Regions from separate parts of the Paenarthrobacter sp. TE4293 genome, predicted to be linked through region 1. Evidence: riboswitches for the same ligand, from Rfam matches in the RefSeq annotation. Region 1 holds a riboswitch; each other region holds the start of a gene.
What was found. A riboswitch is a leader RNA that binds a small molecule or an ion and turns the genes downstream of it on or off. The one in region 1 is predicted to bind glycine.
Positions count from the first base shown of each region.

Region 2: another riboswitch for glycine. It lies ahead of cycA (D-serine/D-alanine/glycine transporter); the one in region 1 lies ahead of gcvP (aminomethyl-transferring glycine dehydrogenase).
Region 3: another riboswitch for glycine. It lies ahead of gcvP (aminomethyl-transferring glycine dehydrogenase); the one in region 1 lies ahead of gcvP (aminomethyl-transferring glycine dehydrogenase).

Region 1 is NZ_JBNJRY010000010.1:170,700-172,961, reverse strand. It holds gene gcvP (aminomethyl-transferring glycine dehydrogenase) at 1-939, opposite strand, end outside; glycine riboswitch at 1,089-1,187, opposite strand; gene QF015_RS19195 (PucR family transcriptional regulator) at 1,262-2,262, opposite strand, start outside.
Region 2 is NZ_JBNJRY010000006.1:52,195-54,456, forward strand. It holds gene cycA (D-serine/D-alanine/glycine transporter) at 1-1,353, opposite strand, end outside; glycine riboswitch at 1,505-1,603, opposite strand; gene QF015_RS13345 (FAD/NAD(P)-binding protein) at 1,678-2,262, opposite strand, start outside.
Region 3 is NZ_JBNJRY010000002.1:529,010-531,271, reverse strand. It holds gene QF015_RS05795 (MFS transporter) at 1-394, opposite strand, end outside; gene QF015_RS05790 (TetR/AcrR family transcriptional regulator) at 467-1,006, shown strand; glycine riboswitch at 1,099-1,196, shown strand; gene gcvP (aminomethyl-transferring glycine dehydrogenase) at 1,378-2,262, shown strand, end outside.

The DNA.
Region 1 (2,262 bases):
GTAAGCCGGGACACCCGCGTTGTCCTTGGACACTCCGACGATGCGTCCTGGGAGCGTGCGCTCCATACCTTCGCGGACGGCCATGTAAGCGGCGTGCGGGCCACCGAAGAACAGCGGGACGCCGAAGCGCTGCGCAGTTCCGACGGCAATATCGGCACCCTGCTCGCCCGGGGGCGTGATGAGGGTGAGCGCCAAAAGGTCGGCGGCGACTGTGACCAACGCACCGCGTTCCTTGGCCTCAGCGATGACGCCGGAGTGGTCGAAGACGCGGCCGGAAACGCCGGGCTGCTGCAGGACGATGCCGTTGATGTCGCCATCGGGAAGGCCAGCCGAAAGGTCAGCGATCTGCACCTCGAAGCCCAGCGCCTCAGCGCGGCCCTTCACAATGGCGATGGTCTGCGGGAGGAGGTCTGCGTCCAGGACGGTCTTGCCGTCCTTGGCAGTCTTGGACTTGTTGGCTCGACGCATCAGCAGCACGGCCTCTGCCACGGCGGTGGCTTCATCCAGGAGCGAGGCGTTGGCTACAGGAAGTCCCGTGAGGTCCTGGACCATCGTCTGGAAGTTGAGCAGTGCTTCGAGGCGGCCTTGGGAAATTTCCGGCTGGTACGGGGTGTAGGCGGTGTACCAAGCGGGAGCTTCCAGGATGTTGCGGCGGATCACCGGGGGCGTGACGGTGTCGTAGTAGCCCTGGCCGATCATCTGGACGGCGGTCTTGTTCTTGGACGCGAGCTTGCGGAGCTCGGCGAGGACCTGCACCTCGGTGAGGGCGTCCTGCAACTTCAGGGCAGTGTCCTGGCGGATGGAATCGGGGACGGCGACATCTACCAGGCCGTCGACTGAGTCGTAGCCGATGGCCTTGAGCATGGTGTCAACGTCGGCTTGGCGGCGGGCGCCAATGTGCCGGTCCGCGAAGGCGGTGGGGGTTGATTGAACAGTCAAGAGGAACTCCATGATTCAGGCGCCCACTGAGCGCCACGATGATGTGGGGTTCCTCCCCGCTCTGTATTGGACCTGAGAGATTCCGCAGGAATGGTTGCCTGCTTGCACCGTCGGTGAGCCCGGTGACCCGGACTGCTTTCCAGAGTTGCCTAACCGCGGCGGTACATGGGCCTGAGAGATTCCTGGGGAGGATTTGCTCCTACGGCGCCTGACTGGATGTACCGGCAGGACTCTCCCGCCGCAGATCAAAAGCGTTGCGCCACTTCCGTGACACGCTTCACACCATAGCGGCTTGGTTTGAAAAAGCGCAAGCAAGCTGCGGCTACTGATGCATCGCCTCATGGATCTGCAGAGCGAACCACAACTGGGCGACGGTGGACGTTTCCCCCATGTCCAGGCCCGTCAGCTCGCCGATTTTCCGTATCCGGTAGATGATGGTTTGCCGGTGCGCGAACAACGCTGTTGCGGTCTTTTGCCAGGAACGCTGCGAGTCCAAATACGTCCTCAAGGTGACTATGAGATCGCCTTCCTGGCTCTGCTCATAGTCGAAAATCGGGCCTAAAAGGCGCCGTACCAGCGCGGTTCCTTCCTCGAAACTGGTGAGTCCCAACCACGACGGCCCCTGCTCGTAGCGGGTTAGCCCCTGGTTGGTGGCTCGGGCTGAACCAAGCGCCCAAAGGGATTCCTGCAACGCTCGTTGAATATTCGCCACAGCTGCCGGCGCGCTGATCCCGATCGAGGTTTCCCTTCCAGCGCAGTGCACCAGGATGTCGACAGGCACGTCGGCCGGGACCGCCACGTGGAGCCTGTTGTTCCGCTTCAGCGACGCCGACGCGACCCCGTGCCGCCAGAGTTCGACGTGCACGTTGGCCAGCCTGTCGCCGTCGTCCGCAGTTTTTTGGTAGGCGCCTGCCGCCATGGAGGCCAGCAGTAATTCCTGGGGCGGAACCTCAAAGCCCGCCAGCCGGCTCTCCATCTCGGCCACGCCGAGACGTCCGTCCATGGCCTGTAACAGGAACTCACCGGCCAACCGGTGGCGGCCCTCCAAAGACAAAACGATCCGAGAAAGCTGGAGTCCCAGCACGGTTGCGGCGTGGAGGAGTACGACGGCGTCCGGGTGCGGTTCGCTGTGGGGCAGCACTACCAGGAGCGCGTTGGCATGGGTGGGAATGTCCATGGTGAGCACGTGCCGGCCTCGGATGCGGTGCCACTGGAAGTTCTTCCCGGCGAGGGACACCTGCCCGGACAACGGAGCCCACTCCTCGGCAAGGAACACCGGGAGGACGTCCCCGTCCGGGTGCCAGGGATGGAGGCAGCGGCGGT
Region 2 (2,262 bases), on a different contig from region 1:
CCAGGCGGCGCCGAGGATCACGAACCACACTGGTGTGGCCAGCAGCGCGGCGAGGGTGTCCGGCTGCGTGGTCAGCGCCCAGAGGACGAAGGCAAAGAAGGCGAAGACCACCCACACCATCACCACGCCGCCGGGCATCTTGAAGGCTGAGGAATCGTGCAGGTGCGGGCGGCGCTTCCGGAAGGCCAGGTAGCTGGCCAGGATGATGGACCACACGAAGACGAAGCACACTGCGGAGACCGTGGTGACCATGTCGAACGCCTTGCCGATGTCCGAGCCCGCGTACATGAGGACGACGCCGGACAGCAGCAGGACGCAGGACAGGAACAGTGCGTTGCGGGGTACTTTGCGTCCGGAGAGTGCGCCGAACACCTTGGGAGCGTCGCCTTCCTGCGCCAGTCCGAACACCATGCGGGACGTGGAGTAGATGCCTGAGTTCGCCGACGACATGGCGGATGTCAGGACCACGAGGTTCACGATTGTGGCAGCGGCGCCGAGACCGGCGAGCGAGAACATCGCGATGAACGGACTGTGCTCGGCAGCGAATTGGGTCCACGGGGTAACTGACATGAGGATGATCAGGGCGCCTACATAGAAGAGCAGGACGCGGATGGGAATGGAGTTGATGGCCTTGGGCAGGTTCTTCTCCGGGTCCTTGGCTTCAGCGGCCGTGGTACCGACCAGTTCGATGCCCACGAAGGCGAAGACGGCGATCTGGAAGCCGGCCACGAAGCCCATGAATTCGTTGGGGAAGAATCCGCCGTGGCTCCACAGGTTGGTAAAGGTGGCCGGTCCGGCATCGGACTGGAAGCCGCTGAAGATCATGAACAAGCCAACAATGATCAGTGCGGCGATGGCGACGATCTTGATGAGGGCGAACCAGAACTCAGTCTCGCCGAAGGCTTTTACCGTGGCCAGGTTCAGGAGCAGGAGGATGCCGATGGTGATCAGCCCGGGTACCCAGAGCGGCAAGGACGGCCACAGTTCCTGGGAATACCCGGCGATCGCGATGACGTCCGCGATCCCGGTGATCACCCAGCAGAACCAGTACGTCCAGCCGGTGAAGAACCCTGCCCAGGGTCCCAGCAGGTCCGCGGCGAAATCGCTGAAGGATTTGTAGTTCAGGTTGCTCAGCAGCAGTTCGCCCATGGCACGCATGACGAAGAACAGCATGAAGCCGATGATCATGTACACGAAAATGACGGACGGTCCGGCAGCGGAGATCGTCTTGCCGGAGCCCATGAAAAGGCCCGTACCAATCGCTCCGCCGATGGCGATGAGCTGGATATGGCGATTGCTGAGCTGGCGCTCGAGATGGGGTGAATCGGTACCGGTGGAAGGCTGAATCGTCATTGGAACTCCATCGTTCAGGCGGCACAGGGTGCCACAAGATTCGGGTTCCTCCCCGCTCTGTAGGTGGACCTGAGAGTTTCCGCCTTCCTGCAGGGCAGGAAGGCTTGCACCTTCGGTGAGCCCGGTTGCCCGGGCTGCTTTCCAGAGTTGCCTCGCCGCGGCGGTACATGGGCCTGAGAGATTCCTGGGGAGGGTTTGCTCCTACGGCGCCTGGGGTGATGTACCGGCAGGGCTCTCCCGCCGCGGATCAAAAGCGCGCACCACCAGCTGGGTGATGCAGCTCACACAGTAGCGAAGGCCGGGCTGCACCGCAACCGTGGGTGGTTAGCGGGCCAGAATGCTACGGGCAATCTCGTCGGCGTCCCGCAGAGTCCGCTGTCCACTGGCGTAGGCCTGTCCGGTCCGCGGCCGGGCTTCAGCGGCAATCGCAGTGCCCCACTGCGACGCAGACAATTGCAAGCCCAAAACGTAGAGGTTTTCCGTGACGGATCCGTTCGCCGCCAAGGGCCGGTAAGGATGCGGCTCCACGTCCAAGCCTGTGGTCTGCACGGGTGCGCCCTCACCACCCATCATGATCTTGGTCCGCACTAAGCCATCGGCCATCAACTGCTCCAACAGCGGCGAGACGTTCATGCCCACCCTGTTGGCGGGCGACATCGCCTCGATAAGGGTCGGCGCTTCAACCGGCTCATCGTGAACCCATGGCGAAACCGCCCGAAACACTTTTGCGGCCCTGTCTACGCTGAACTTCGGGTCCGGCCCGACAAAACTTACGACGCCGGCACGCGCCAAAGCGGCCAACTGTTCCGAGCGCAGGGCAGGCGCACCGCTGGCAAGCCCTTCGACGAAGGATTCGAACCAGCCGCGCAACCCGGCGAGCCATGATTCATCCGTGATGCCGCCGTCTGC
Region 3 (2,262 bases), on a different contig from region 1:
GCATGGCGCCGAAGACGCCAAGGCCCGCGCGTCCGGCAATGAGCCATTCAGCGGAAGGCGCGAACGCCGTAGCAGCCGAAACCGCCGCGAAGCCGGTGCTGCCGATCAGCAATAGCCGCCGTCGTCCGATCCTGTCGCCCAAATTGCCCATGGAAACGAGCAGCGCCGCGAGGACCAGCGGGTAGGCATCAACAATCCAGAGCAATTGGACGCCGCCCACGTCAAGGGAGCGGGCGATCTCAGGCAGGGCGAAGGTGAGCGCGGTGTTGTCGACGGCCACCAGCAGCACCGGGAACATCAGGAGTGCCAGTGCCGTCCAATCGCGCCACGGTGCTGCCGGGCCCATCGTGGGACGAGCGGAACGGGGTGCTTGGGTTGAGGACGGCGAGAACATGACTCTTACTGTACCGTCCAGACGGTATAGTTTCAAATACAACCCAGCGAGCCTTTAGGGAATGATGGACACATGCCACGAAAACCAGTAGCCCGGGACGCTGTCCTGGATGCCTTCGAAGCCCTCCTGATTGAGGTGGGGGAGCGTGCTGCCACGCTCGACGCCGTTGCCAAGCGCGCCGGGGTATCCAAAGGTGGGCTGCTCTACCATTTCCCCAACAAAGAGGCCCTGATTACGGCCCTTCTGGAGCGGCTGGACCTGTTGGCCGACGAGGACACGGAATTGATGAAGGCTGCGCCCGATGGCTCCGCTGCCTATTTCATCCGCTCCTCGCTCTGGGCGGGCACACCCATGGACCGGGCTTTTGTAGCTGCCACCAGGCTGGCCGAAGTAGCCCACGAAGAAACGCGCCGCAGGTTTGCCGCCATTCAACAGCGGTGGCTGGATGTCCTGGCCGAAGACGTCGGTCCGGAGGTGGCCAAGGCAGTCAGCTACATGGGTGATGGCCTCTATTTCAACGCAATGTTCGAAGGTGGCCAGGACGACGGCAACGCAGGACGGGAAGCCGACGTCGAAATCCTGCTGGGAGTCCTCGAGCGGCTGCGGAAGTAGCAGGTCACCCATTTGCGGCGGTGCCCGACACGTAGGACAATTAACCTTTGTGGCCTGCCCTGAACGGGGTCATACATAACTGAAAATGCCTTTGATCTGCGGCGGGAGAGTCCTGCAAGCACGTGATGCAGGCGCCGTAGGAGCAAACCCTCCCCAGGAATCTCTCAGGCCCACGCACCGCCGCGGCGAGGCAACTCTGGAAAGCAGCAGGCGCTCAGCCCACCCCAAGGGTGAAAGAGTGCTGTGCTCACCGACGGTGCAAGCGATGATTGCTCACGCAACGCGCGGAAACTCTCAGGTCCAATACAGAGCGGGGAGGAACCCAGCCGCTGTGGCGTACCCAAACGCCGCCCAAGTAATGGAGTTCCTTCGTGACGGTTAGTTCTGCCTCCACCACCTTCGTCGATCGGCATATCGGCGCCCGCCGCCAGGCCGACATCGAGACCATGCTCAAGTCCGTCGGCTACGACACTGTCGATTCGTTGGTCGACACCGCCGTTCCGAACGACATCCGCCAGGACGTCGCCCTCACCCTGCAGAACGCATTGAGCGAAGTTGAGGTCCTTGCTGAGCTGCGCAAGCTCGCGTCCAAGAACAAGACCGCCGTCCAGATGATCGGCCAGGGCTACTTCGATACCGTGACGCCGCCGGTGATCCGCCGCAACATCCTTGAGTCCCCGGCGTGGTACACCGCCTACACCCCCTACCAGCCGGAAATTTCCCAGGGCCGCCTCGAAGCACTCCTGAACTTCCAGACCATGGTCCAGGACCTGGTCGGCCTGCCGATCGCCAACGCCTCACTGCTGGACGAAGCAACCGCAGTAGCAGAGGCCGTCCTGATGATGCGCCGCGCCAATAAGAACAAGGCCGTCCAGGATGGCAAAACCGTCCTCGACGCCGACTGCCTCCCGCAGACCATCGCCATCGTCAAGGGCCGCGCCGAGGCGCTCGGCTTCGAGGTTGAGGTCGCCGACCTCTCCACCGGCCTCCCGGAAGGTGCCATCAACGGCGTCGTCCTCCAGCAGCCCGGCGTTTCGGGTCGCGTGTTCGACCACTCCGCCGTGATCGCGGAGGCCAAGGAGCGCGGCGCGCTGGTCACGGTCGCCGCCGACCTTCTTTCCCTGACGCTCATCACCCCTCCGGGCGAGCAGGGTGCCGACATTGCCGTCGGTTCCGCGCAGCGCCTGGGCGTTCCGCTGTTCTTCGGCGGCCCGCACGCCGCCTACATGGCCGTCCAGAAGGGTCTGGAGCGTTCC